Regions from separate parts of the Pseudomonas sp. LFS074 genome, predicted to be linked through region 1. Evidence: predicted binding sites of a transcription regulator. Region 1 holds the regulator's gene; each other region holds the start of a gene.

Region 1 (4,168 bases):
TTCCAGCTCGACCAGTTGCTCGGACAGTTGCTCAAGAATTTCGCCGGCTTCTACCAGGAAATCCTGGAGGATTTCTTCATCGGCGCCGAAGCTCATCAAACGTGCTCCTTAAAAACCCAGGCTGGACAGCAGATCATCGACATCGTCCTGACCGGACACAACGTCTTCACGCTTATCGGCATGAATCTGCGGACCTTCACCCCGAGTCGGATGTTTTTCTCGATCTTTTTCTGCGCGCAGCTGATCGTGGTCATGCTGGATGCCCGCGAAGCGGTCGACCTGGCTGGCCATCAGCACCAGTTTGAGCAGGTTGCTTTCCACCTCGGTGACCAGGGTGGTGACGCGCTTGATCACCTGGCCGGTCAGGTCCTGATAGTCCTGGGCCAGCAGAATGTCGTTGAGGTGCCCGGCGACCTTGCGGTTGCCCTCGGCGCTGTGCGTCAGGAAACTGTCGATGCGTTTGACCAGGTCACGGAACTCCGGCGCAGCCACTTCACGGCGCATGAAACGCTGCCAGTCGGCGCTCAGTGCATGTGCCTCGCTGGCCAAATCGTTGAGCACCGGGGTGCTTTCCTCGACCAGGTCCATGGTGCGGTTGGCCGCGCCCTCGGTAAGCCTGACCACGTAAGACAGGCGCTCGGTGGCGTCGGTAATCTGCGACACCCCCTCGGCCTGCGGCATGGTCGGGTCGATCTGGAAACTGACGATGGCACTGTGCAGCTCGCGGGTCAGCTTGCCGACTTCCTGGTACAGGCCGCGGTCGCGGGTCTGGTTCAGCTCATGAATCAGCTGCACCGCCTCGCCGAAACGGCCCCGCTCCAGGCTTTCGACCAGCTCCTGGGCATGCTTCTTCAGGGTCGATTCGAACTCGCCCAAAGACGTTTGTGATGAATCCATGGCGCGCCCCCTGACGTGACTCAGCCGTTGACGCGTTCGAAGATCTTCTCGATCTTTTCTTTGAGCACCTGGGCGGTGAACGGCTTGACCACGTAACCATTGACGCCGGCCTGGGCCGCTTCGATGATCTGGTCGCGCTTGGCTTCGGCGGTCACCATCAGTACCGGCATGCTCTTCAGCTTGTCGCTGGCACGCACTTTACGCAGCAGGTCGATGCCGGACATGCCAGGCATGTTCCAGTCGGTCACCAGGAAGTCGTAGTGGCCGTTCTCCAGCATCGGCAGCGCCGTGGTGCCGTCATCGGCTTCTTCGGTGTTGGTGAAGCCCAGGTCACGCAACAGGTTCTTGATGATCCGCCGCATCGTCGAAAAGTCGTCAACGATGAGGATTTTCATGTCTTTGTTCAAGTAGACCTCCAAGCAGTCTCAAACGCGCTCGGCCCCGAGCGCGCATTCACAATTCGGTACAACGTAGAAAACGACTGCAACGACAGCGGGCTCAACGCGCCCGCCATTCCCCCAGGCGGCTGCGCAGGCGCGCGGCACACTGGCTGTGCAACTGGCTGACCCGCGACTCGCTGACCCCCAGCACCTCACCGATTTCCTTGAGGTTCAGCTCTTCGTCGTAGTACAGCGCCAGCACCAGGCGCTCACGCTCCGGCAGGTTGGCGATGGCCTCGGTCAGGGCGACCTGGAAGCGCTCGTCCTCCAGGCCACGCGCAGGTTCTACCTGGCCACTGGCACCATCCTCATGCAGCCCTTCGTGCTCGCCGTCCTGCAACAGGTCGTCGAAGCTGAACAGGCGGCTGCCCAAGGTATCGTTCAAGATCCCGTAGTAATCATCGAGACTCAATTGGAGTTCGGCAGCAACTTCATGATCTTTAGCGTCACGTCCGGTTCTGGCTTCAACCGCACGCATCGCGTCGCTGACCATGCGGGTGTTGCGGTGCACCGAACGCGGTGCCCAGTCGCCCTTGCGCACTTCATCGAGCATGGCCCCGCGAATGCGGATGCCGGCGTAGGTTTCAAAGCTGGCGCCCTTGCTGGCGTCGTATTTGTTGGCTACTTCCAGCAGGCCGATCATGCCGGCCTGGATCAGGTCCTCGACCTGCACGTTGGCCGGCAACCGCGCCAGCAGGTGGTAGGCAATGCGCTTGACCAGCGGGGCGTAGCGTTCGATCAGCTCGTACTGGGCGTCTTTCGACGCTCGGCTGTACATCTTGAAACCGCTGGCGTTCATAGCACTGGACCCGCGCTGGTGGGTTGCACCAGACGCTCGACAAAGAACTCCAGATGGCCACGCGGGTTGGCCGGCAGCGGCCAGCTGTCGACCTTCTGGGCTATCGCCTTGAAGGCCAGCGCGCACTTGGACCGTGGGAAAGCTTCGTACACGGCACGCTGCTTCTGCACCGCCTTGCGCACGCACTCGTCATACGGCACAGCACCCACATACTGCAGGGCAACGTCGAGGAAACGGTCGGTGACCTTGGTCAGCTTGGCGAACAGGTTACGGCCTTCCTGCGGGCTCTGCGCCATGTTGGCCAGCACGCGGAAACGGTTCATGCCGTAGTCGCGGTTGAGCAGCTTGATCAGGGCGTAGGCGTCGGTGATCGAGGTGGGTTCGTCGCATACCACCAGCAGCACCTCCTGTGCCGCGCGGACGAAGCTGACCACCGAATCACCGATACCCGCCGCGGTGTCGATCACCAGCACGTCGAGGTTGTCGCCAATTTCGCTGAACGCCTGGATCAGCCCGGCATGCTGGGCCGGGGCCAGGTGCACCATGCTCTGCGTGCCCGAGGCAGCCGGTACGATGCGCACACCACCGGGGCCCTGCAACATCACGTCGCGCAATTCGCAGCGCCCTTCGATGACATCGGCCAGGGTCCGCTTGGGGGTAAGGCCCAGCAGCACGTCGACATTGGCCAGGCCCAGGTCGGCGTCGAGCAGCATGACCCTGCGGCCAAGCTCGGCCAGCGCCAGGGACAGGTTCACTGAAACGTTAGTCTTGCCGACGCCACCTTTGCCACCGGTCACGGCGATCACCTGTACGGGATGCATGCTACCCATGTCTGTTCTTTACCTTGTCTCGCTGGGACTCAGGCCACACGTAGGGCAATTCTGCGTACCCTTTGGCATAGCTACCTTGCACACACTTCATCATCAACCCGCTCGCCGTGGGTTGTGATAGAGATCAGCGAACATGTCGGCCATGGCCTCTTCGCTGGGCTCGTCCTGCTGCTGCACATTGACCGCGCGGGTGACCAACTGGTGCCCCCGAGGCAGGTGCAGGTCGTCAGGAATGCGCGGCCCATCGGTCAGGTAGGCCACTGGCAGTTCATGACTGATGGCAAGGCTCAGCACATCGCCAAGGCTCGCCGTTTCATCGAGTTTGGTCAGGATGCAACCAGCCAGGCCGCAGCGCTTGTAGCTGTGGTAGGCAGCAGTCAGCACCTGCTTCTGGCTGGTGGTGGCCAGCACCAGGTAGTTCTTCGCGGCAATGCCACGCCCGGCCAGGGTTTCAAGTTGCATGCGCAGGGCCGGGTCACTGGCCTGCAGGCCAGCGGTATCGATCAGCACCACGCGCTTGCGCAGCAGCGGCTCCAGCGCCGCGGCCAGCGACTGGCCCGGGTCGACGTAGGTCACAGGCACGTTAAGGATGCGGCCCAGGGTCTTGAGCTGCTCCTGGGCGCCGATGCGGAAGCTGTCCATGCTCACCAGCGCCAGGTTCTGCGCGCCGTACTTGAGCACGTAGCGGGCGGCCAGCTTGGCCAGGGTGGTGGTCTTGCCCATGCCGGCCGGGCCGACCATGGCGATCACCCCACCCTCTTCGATCGGCTCGACCTCGGGGATTTCGATCATCCGCGCCAGATGCGCCAGCAACATGCGCCAGGCCTGACGTGGCTCGTCGATCTCGGCGGTCAGGTCCAGCAGCTCACGGGCGATCGGCCCGGACAGACCGATGCGCTGCAGCCGGCGCCAGACGGTGGCCTGCTGCGGCTTGCTGCCTTGCAGCTGGTTCCAGGCCAGCGAGCCGAGCTGCACTTCCAGCAGCTCGCGCAGGCCCGAAAGCTCGGAGCGCATGGCATCGAACAGGCGCGGATCGACCGGCGCCGACGCAGGGGCTGGCGCAGCGGCCTCGGGCGCATCGATGTGCGGTTCGACCAACGGCTCGGCGGCGGTCAGCGACTGCCCGGCGAACAATTGGCGGTTGTTGTCGCTGCTGTCCTGACGATGATCCAGTTCGGCCTGGGCAGTGGCGATGCGCGTAT
Region 2 (4,168 bases), on a different contig from region 1:
TGGCCAAAGAAGTTGGCCGCCTGGAAAGCGAAGGCGGCGGCGGTGTGGCAGTGGGCAACGCCGACCAGGCCGGTGAGATCGACTACAGCCATCAGGGCCAGACTCACACCCTGCGCGATGGCGCCGTGGTGATTGCCGCAATCACCTCGTGCACCAACACGTCGAACCCCAGCGTGATGATGGCTGCCGGGTTGGTGGCGAAAAAAGCGCTGGAAAAAGGCCTGCAACGCAAGCCCTGGGTCAAGAGCTCGCTGGCGCCGGGCTCCAAGGTTGTCACCGACTACTTCAAGGCAGCCGGGCTCACGCCTTACCTCGACCAGCTTGGTTTCGACCTGGTCGGTTATGGCTGCACCACCTGCATCGGCAACTCCGGCCCGCTGGACGAAGCGATCGAGAAGGCCATCGGCAGCGCCGACCTCACCGTGGCCTCGGTGCTATCGGGCAACCGCAATTTCGAGGGCCGCGTGCACCCCCTGGTCAAGACCAACTGGCTGGCTTCGCCGCCGCTGGTCGTGGCCTATGCGCTGGCCGGTAGCGTACGCATGGACCTCACCCGTGATCCGCTGGGCACCGGCAAAGACGGCCAACCTGTGTACCTGCGCGATATCTGGCCCAGCCAGCAGGAAATTGCCGAAGCAGTGGCCAAGGTCGACACGGCAATGTTCCACAAGGAATACGCCGAAGTGTTCGCAGGTGATGCGCAGTGGCAGGCCATCGAGGTGCCACAGGCCGCCACCTACGTGTGGCAGGCTGACTCCACCTACATCCAGCACCCGCCGTTCTTCGACGGCATCGGCGGGCCGCCACCAGCCATCGCCGACATCCACGGCGCGCGGGTGCTGGCACTGCTGGGCGACTCGATGACCACCGACCACATCTCCCCCGCTGGCAACATCAAGGCCGACAGCCCGGCCGGGCGCTACCTGCGCGAACAAGGCGTAGAACCACGCGACTTCAACTCCTACGGCTCGCGGCGTGGCAACCACGAGGTGATGATGCGTGGCACCTTCGCCAACATCCGTATCCGCAACGAAATGCTGGGGGGGGAAGAAGGCGGCAACACCTTGCACGTGCCCACTGGCGAGAAGTTGTCGATCTATGATGCGGCCATGCGTTACCAGCAGGAAGGCACCCCGCTGGTGGTGATCGCCGGCCAGGAATACGGCACCGGCTCGAGCCGCGACTGGGCAGCCAAGGGTACCAACCTGCTGGGTGTCAAAGCCGTGCTCGCAGAAAGCTTCGAGCGTATTCATCGCTCCAACCTGGTCGGCATGGGCGTGCTGCCTCTGCAATTCAAGGCCGGGAACGACCGCAAGCAGCTGGGGCTCACCGGCAAGGAGCAAATCGATGTGCTGGGTTTGAACGGCGCGCAGATTCGCCCGGGCATGAGCTTGCCCTTGCGCATCACCCGCGAGGATGGCCAGCAGGAACAGATCGACGTGTTGTGCCGGATCGATACCCTGAATGAAGTGGAGTATTTCAGGGCCGGGGGCATTCTGCATTATGTGTTGCGTCAGCTGATTGCTGGCTGAGGTGCCTGGCTGAAGATATGCAGCGCCTGTGAAATCGAGCGCCGCCCGCGCGGCGCTCGATTTCACAGGCGCCATAGCTCCAACGACGCTCCATTAAATAATCATTCAATAAAACCAGCCGCTTGCCGATAACCGTCCAAAGCCCTGCGGACTATCAACCCATGCGTAACAACCAGCCGATTACCCAGAGAGAACGGACTTTCCCTGCCCAGCAGCGGTTGATCTCCACCACCAACGCCAAGGGCGTGATCACCTACTGCAACGATGCCTTCATCGAAATCAGCGGTTTCACCCGCGAAGAGCTGACGGGCGCGCCGCACAACCTGGTACGCCACCCCGACGTGCCGGCTGCAGTGTTTGCCCACATGTGGCAAACCCTCAAGCAGGGCCAGCCATGGATGGGTATCGTCAAGAACCGCTGCAAGTCTGGCGACCATTACTGGGTCAACGCCTACGTCACACCCATCTTCGATAACAACCAAGTTGTCGGCTTCGAGTCGGTGCGAGTCAAACCCACCGCCGAGCAGATCCGTCGCGCCGAAGGCCTGTACCAGCGCATCAACCAGGGCAAGCCGGCCGTACCTCGCAGGGACAAGTGGCTGCCAGTGCTGCAGGACTGGCTGCCGTTCATCCTCATCAGCCAGGTAGGCTTCCTGATCGGCAACTGGCTGGGCCATTCCTGGGGCTTTGCCCTGGCTGCCGGGCTATCCGTGCCCTTGGGCCTGCTCGGCCTGAGCTGGCAGCAACGCGGCCTCAAGCGCCTGTTGCGTCTGGCCGAACAGACCACTTCCGACCCGCTGATCGCACAGATGTACACCGACAGCCGTGGCGTGCAGGCGCGCCTGGAAATGGCCATGCTCAGCCAGGATGCCCGCATGAAAACCTGCCTGACCCGCCTGCAGGACAGTGCCGAGCACCTCAGCGACCAGGCGCGTCAGTCCGATGCCCTGGCGCACAAGAGCTCCTCGGGGCTGGAACGCCAGCGAGTGGAGACCGAGCAGGTTGCCGCTGCGGTAAACCAGATGGCCGCCACCACTCAGGAAGTAGCCAACCACGTGCAGCGTACTGCCGACGCCACCCAGGAAGCCAACCGCCTGACCAGCCAGGGCCGGCAGATTGCCGGGGAAACCCGCGAGGCCATTGAACGCCTGTCGGCGGCGGTGGGCGAAACCGGCCAGACGGTGACGCAACTGGCCAAGGACAGCGATGAAATTGGTGGCGTGGTCGACGTGATCAAGGGTATCGCCGACCAGACCAACCTGCTGGCGCTGAATGCGGCCATCGAAGCGGCGCGTGCCGGTGAAATGGGCCGCGGCTTTGCCGTGGTAGCCGATGAAGTGCGCCAGCTGGCCCAGCGCACCGCCGAATCCACCGGGCAGATCCACGGCCTGATCGCCAAGTTGCAACAAACCGCCAGCAATGCCGTGCTGACCATGGAAACCGGCCACCGCCAGGCGCAGGAAGGTGTCGACCGGGTGATGCAGGCTGACGAAGCATTGGTGGGGATCAGCGAAGCGGTGGCCAACATCACCGACATGGCCACCCAGATTGCCGCAGCGACCGAGGAGCAGACCGCAGTGGCTGACGAAATCAGCCGCAACATCAGCACCATTGCCGAACTGGCCGACCAGACCGCCGAGCAGGCGCAGCACTCGGCACTGCTTAGCGAGGAACTGACCAGCACGGCAGGGAGCCAGTATTCGTTGGTGGAGCGGTTCAACCGCTGATTGCAGCAGGCTTGCGCCGTCCCTGTAGGAACGCCCTTTCGCGACACAAGGCTGCCTGCAGGGACCGCGTAAGCCCGGCTTGCTGCATTACCAGTCCAACTGCAAGCGGCTTTCGAAAAAGCGCTCTTCGCCGCTTAGCGGGTCGTCGAAACGCAAGCTGTGCGCCAACAGTTTCAGCGGTCGCTGATAGTCATCTTCTTCGTTGCGCAACTGCGGATAGAAAGGGTCGTTGCTGATCCCCGCCCCCAACGCTGCCATGTGCACGCGTAGCTGATGGGTCTTGCCTGTCACTGGCGACAAGCCATAGCGCCACAGCTCACCGTTCTTTTCCAGCACTTGGGCCAGGGTTTCACTGTTGGCCTCGCCCTCAACTTCGTGCATGCGAAAAAACGGCTCGCCATGCACCAGGCGGCTTTTGTGCACAAGTGGAAATGCATGCTGCGGCAGGGCAGCGGCAATGGCCTGGTAGCGCTTGTCGATACGCCGCTCGGGGAACAGTCGCTGGTAGGCGCTGCGGCTTTGCGGGTTGGCGGAAAACAGCACAAGCCCTGCGGTGTGCCGGTCAATGCGGTGCAACGGCACCAAATGTGGGTTGCCCAGACGACGGATCAGTCGGCGCAGCAAGGTCTGCTCGACGTACTCACCCGTCGGCGTCACCGGTAGGAAATGCGGTTTGTCGGCCACCACCAAGTGCTCGTCCACATGCAGCACCACCTCCTGCACCGGGATTGGCCGTTCGTTCGGCACTTCGCGGAAGTAGTGCAAACGCATGCCACGCTTGTAAGGCAGCTCGGCGGAAACCGCCTGCCCCTCGGCATTCAACACCCGGCCACGGGCAAAGCGGTCAAGCCACTGGGCGCGGTCGATGGCCTTGAAATGGTCACACAAGCAATCGAGCACTGTCGCCCA
Region 3 (4,168 bases), on a different contig from region 1:
CAGATGAATACGGGTTCTTTCCGACAGAAATCTGTCCGCTGCCGAGGGTCGGAAGTTGTTTCGGCAGCGAACTTTCTACTCGCGCAATCCATGGTTTTATTCCTTTGTCATAAACAACAGGCCATACGCCACCGCAAACTTTTCATTTAAAAAGTTCGAGCACAAAGATACCGTTTGATATCTTTTATTCAGTGAGAAGTTTTGGGGGTTCCGGCGTGCTAACGCGCCAGCGCCCCGCATCTACTTGGGGGGTTCTGGCAGTCATCAGGGTACCCGTGCAGGCGGCGCGGCCAGGCACAGGCCTGCTGCGCCGCAAAGCAGGCGAGCAGGCGATATGAAACGAATGAAGTGAGGTTCATGAGCTTGCCTCCAACCGGCGGACACCGGCGGCGGCAAGCTACGGCGGAGCATCAGGCTCTGGCGCGGCTTGCCCGACCGAGGCGTCGGGACCGGTGTTCCGGTTCAAGTGCCTGACCTGGCCGTACGGCGGTGGTCAGGCAGCGACTAGATACTGTGTCCATTGAATTCTTCAGTGATTGAAAGTAAGGCCCTTGTCCAGGGCCGGTCGAACTTTATTCAAGCGTAGTATCGAAGTCAACCAGCAAGCAGAACTTTAAATAAGTTTCACCTTGTTTTAATGTTACTTGCTGGCGTGGCCACCATCACTCAAACCTTGAACCGCCCCACCAACGCCGTCATCTCCCCCACCAGGCCCGCTAGCGCCTTGCTCGCTTCGCTGGTCTGCTGCGCTCCCGCCGCTGAATGGTGAGACAGCTCGCGGATATTGAGCAGGTTGCGGTCTACCTCCCGCGCCACTTGGGCCTGCTCTTCGGCCGCACTGGCAATGACCAGGTTGCGCTCGTTGATTTCGCCGATCGCACTGTAAATGCCCTCCAGCACCTGCCCCGAGGCCAGGGTCACCTCCAGTGTCGATTGCGCCCGGTTGGTGCTGGCCTGCATCGAAGCCACCGCCGCCTCGGTGCCGGCTTGCACGCGGGCGATCATCTGCTCGATTTCCTGGGTCGATTGTTGCGTGCGGTAGGCCAGCGTGCGCACCTCGTCTGCCACCACCGCAAAGCCGCGCCCGGCCTCACCGGCGCGGGCGGCTTCGATGGCAGCATTGAGCGCCAGCAGGTTGGTTTGCTCGGACACCGAGCGAATCACTTCCAGTACCTTGCCGATATCCCGCACCTGCCCGACCAACTGTTCCAGATGCGCACTGCTGGTCTGGATCTCGCGGGTCATGGCTTCGGTGCCGTCGATGTTGTCACCGACTTGCCGGCGACTTTGCGCAGCCAGCTGGTTGGACTCGCTGGTGGTTTGCGAGGTGGTGATGGCGTTGCGCGCAACCTCCTCCACGGCCGTGGTCATTTCGGTCACGGCGGTAGCGGCCTGCTCCAGCTCCTGCCCCTGCTGGCGCAGGTTGTTGGCGCTTTGCTCGGTGACCGCATTCAACGCCGTGGCGGCGGCATCCAACTGCTGGGCACAGTGATTGATCTGCCCAAGGGTGTCGCGTTGGCTCTGCTGCATGCGCTGCAGCTCATGGAACAGCTGGCCGATCTCGTTGTTGCCCTGCCCTTGCACCGGTACGCTCAGGTCGCCACCGGCAATGCGCTGAAAATGCCGACCGGCTTCACGCAGCGGGAGCAGCACACGCTGGGCAATGAAAGCCCAGCACAGTGCCGCCAGCAGCAGGGTCACACCCAGCAGGCACAGGCTCAGCAACTGCGCACGGGCCAGACGCCGGTCGGACTCCAGCATGATTTGCTGGCCACGTTCGCTCAGTGCGCCGACCAACTGCTGGCGTAGCCCTTGCAGCCGGCCCATGGCATTGCCGGCATCGCTGTTGACCTTGAAGTACTGCTCCAGCGAACGCTGACGGGTCGCCTCGCGCTGCCCGGCAACCGCCTTGGCGTATTCGGCAAAGGTAGCCTGCAGCTCGAGTGCCAACGTGCGAAGGGCTGGCTCACGGGCATTTTTGACAAACGCATCGACCAGCGCCTGGCTCTTGTCGTTCAGCTCCACCGATAGCGCCATGCGCTTGCCAGCACTCTCGTCATGGCCACCCAACTGCTCGATGAAGCCCGAGGACACATTGGCGCTGGAACGAATCGCCATCAGCAACGCATTGTTCAACCGGTCCGACTGGTGCGCCGTCTGGTCCAGCTCGGTGATCTGCTGGTCGCTGCCCACTGCTGCCCACCAGGCACTGACGGTGGAAAACAGCAGGGTCAGGCTGAACAGCGACAACACCCAGAACATTCCGGTGCGGATCTTCAGGTTGGCAAGCATGCGGGCAGTACTCCTTGTTGGCACCACTTCTGGTCGATGATTCGACGGTGGGTGTGCTGCTATCGGAGTAGCTGGCGCAGGCTTGAGGCGCCGGCATGCGGTTATGGGCGGTAACCGAACAGATTGCGCCGAGGCCAGCCTCAGCGACCGAGAAAGTCGACCACCGCCTCTGTGAAGGCCTGGGGTTGATCCAGCATGACGAAGTGGAAGCTGCCATCGATTCGCTTGAAGCTGATGCCCTGCGTGCCGGCATAGGCATTAGCGAAGGTTGCATCGACGCTGGAGGCAGGTATGCCATACATAGGGTCATAGGCGTATACGACCTCTATCGGCGCCTGGATAGCGCCAAGCTCCGGGCGCAGGTCGGTGGTCATCAGTTCGTGGGTGGCATCGGCTACGGCCTTGCGGTCCGAGCGCAGCGCCGCCGCAACAAGTGCAGGCCGTGCCGCTGCGGTCTTGACCAACCGGTCGATGGCCGTGCGCTGCATCGCTTCGGCCTGCGCTGCAGGGGCCGCCAACATTGCATCGCGGAATGCGGCAGCCTGCGGTGCGGCGGTTTCGGCGGTTGCCCTGGGGTCGATCAGCAACGTGTAGAACGGCAGCGCATCGACGACCATCAGCCGGCCTACCTGCTCAGGATGACGTGCCCCCAGCATCAGCGCGACCTCACCGCCCAGCGAATGGCCAATGATGGCCGGTGCCTCAAGGCGCTGGCTGCGGATGTAGTCGGCTACCGCCTCGGCCACCGGAGCGGCCACGCGCCCGTCCACGGCGGGCACGGCTGGCGAGCCGGCAAAACCCGCGACCTGCACCAGGTGCAGGCGGTGCTGCTGGCGCAGCGTGCTGGCGAGCCCCGCCCATACCTCACGCGATGAGGCCAGCCCCGGGATCAGGATAACGTCCGGCCCAGCGCCTTCGACCTGCACTGAAATACGTTCGCTTGGCGCGGGCTCTGGCTGGCCGGGCGCGGCCAATGCCGAAGACAGCGACAAGCTGGCCCCGATTGCCGCCAGCAGGGTACGTACACGCATGTCAGCCACTCCTTTGACTTCGACTGAGAAAAGCCCGCCACTATAAGACGCGCGACAAGGCATGGGAAAACTATCGTTTGCAACCCGCTGCGCTGCACCGTTAAAGTCAGGGCCTGGGCGCTGGCTGCGCCTGCGGTCCGCGCGAAGGGGTTGCCCGAGCCTTGCGTCAACACATTCCCATACCAGCTCCCGGCTTGTCGGCGGACCGAGCCCCAAAGGAGTTGGCATGCCCGCCATCAATGCATCCCGTCAGCACGGTCTGCTCGACCTGCCCGCCTTGCGCAAACGCGCCAAGCGCTTGCTGAACGCCCTGAACAATCACCAGGCCGAAGACGCCCGCGAGCAATTGCGTACGCTCGGCCTGCCCGGCCCCGACTACCGGCTTGCCGATACCCAATGGCTGGTGGCCCGCGAGGCCGGCTTTGCCAGCTGGCCAAAGCTCAAGGCACATGCCGACGCCGTGGCCTTTGCCGCACGCCACCCCGGTTTTGCCGCCGATGACGAAGCCACCGTGCAGCACTGGCGCTGCGGCAACGACATCGCCCACAGCCTGCGCACCGCCGGGTTTGCCGGTGCATTCCAGATGTTCGACGACCCCATGGTCATGGGCCCGGTACCGGCGTTGCCCGAGGAACGGTACTGGCGGGTGCGTGGAGACTACGTGCAGCAGGCGTTCAACCTGCGGGCGGAGGACGTTGAACAGCGCCAGGCCGCACAGCGAGCGGCGCTGGCCGGCCTGAGCACAGACAGCAAGCTGGTACTGTGGTGCGAGGCCGACGCTTACGACCAGCTGTTCCTGATTCGCGTGCTCGCCAGCCTCCCCGGCCTGCCACGCCGGCTGGAAC

What was found. The regulator FliA, encoded in region 1, starts transcription of late flagellar genes. The targets are predictions, from matches to a motif close to CTAAAGTTTNNNNNNNNNNNGCCGNTAA.
Region 2: the regulator FliA is predicted to act here: its motif matches at 1,637-1,664, upstream of ACNQP3_RS08405 (methyl-accepting chemotaxis protein).
Region 3: the regulator FliA is predicted to act here: its motif matches at 2,352-2,379, upstream of ACNQP3_RS16505 (methyl-accepting chemotaxis protein).

What each region holds. Positions count from the first base shown of each region.
Region 1 covers NZ_JBFPFV010000002.1:503,905-508,072, forward strand. Annotated here, with positions in the region: gene ACNQP3_RS20400 (chemotaxis protein CheA) at 1-96, opposite strand, end outside; gene ACNQP3_RS20405 (protein phosphatase CheZ) at 109-897, opposite strand; gene ACNQP3_RS20410 (chemotaxis response regulator CheY) at 918-1,292, opposite strand; gene fliA (RNA polymerase sigma factor FliA) at 1,396-2,136, opposite strand; gene fleN (flagellar synthesis regulator FleN) at 2,133-2,966, opposite strand; gene flhF (flagellar biosynthesis protein FlhF) at 3,060-4,168, opposite strand, start outside.
Region 2 covers NZ_JBFPFV010000001.1:1,824,307-1,828,474, reverse strand. Annotated here, with positions in the region: gene acnA (aconitate hydratase AcnA) at 1-1,532, shown strand, start outside; gene ACNQP3_RS08405 (methyl-accepting chemotaxis protein) at 1,694-3,259, shown strand; gene ACNQP3_RS08400 (pseudouridine synthase) at 3,347-4,168, opposite strand, start outside.
Region 3 covers NZ_JBFPFV010000001.1:3,614,773-3,618,940, forward strand. Annotated here, with positions in the region: gene ACNQP3_RS16505 (methyl-accepting chemotaxis protein) at 667-2,292, opposite strand; gene ACNQP3_RS16510 (alpha/beta fold hydrolase) at 2,433-3,323, opposite strand; gene ACNQP3_RS16515 (DUF1835 domain-containing protein) at 3,550-4,168, shown strand, end outside.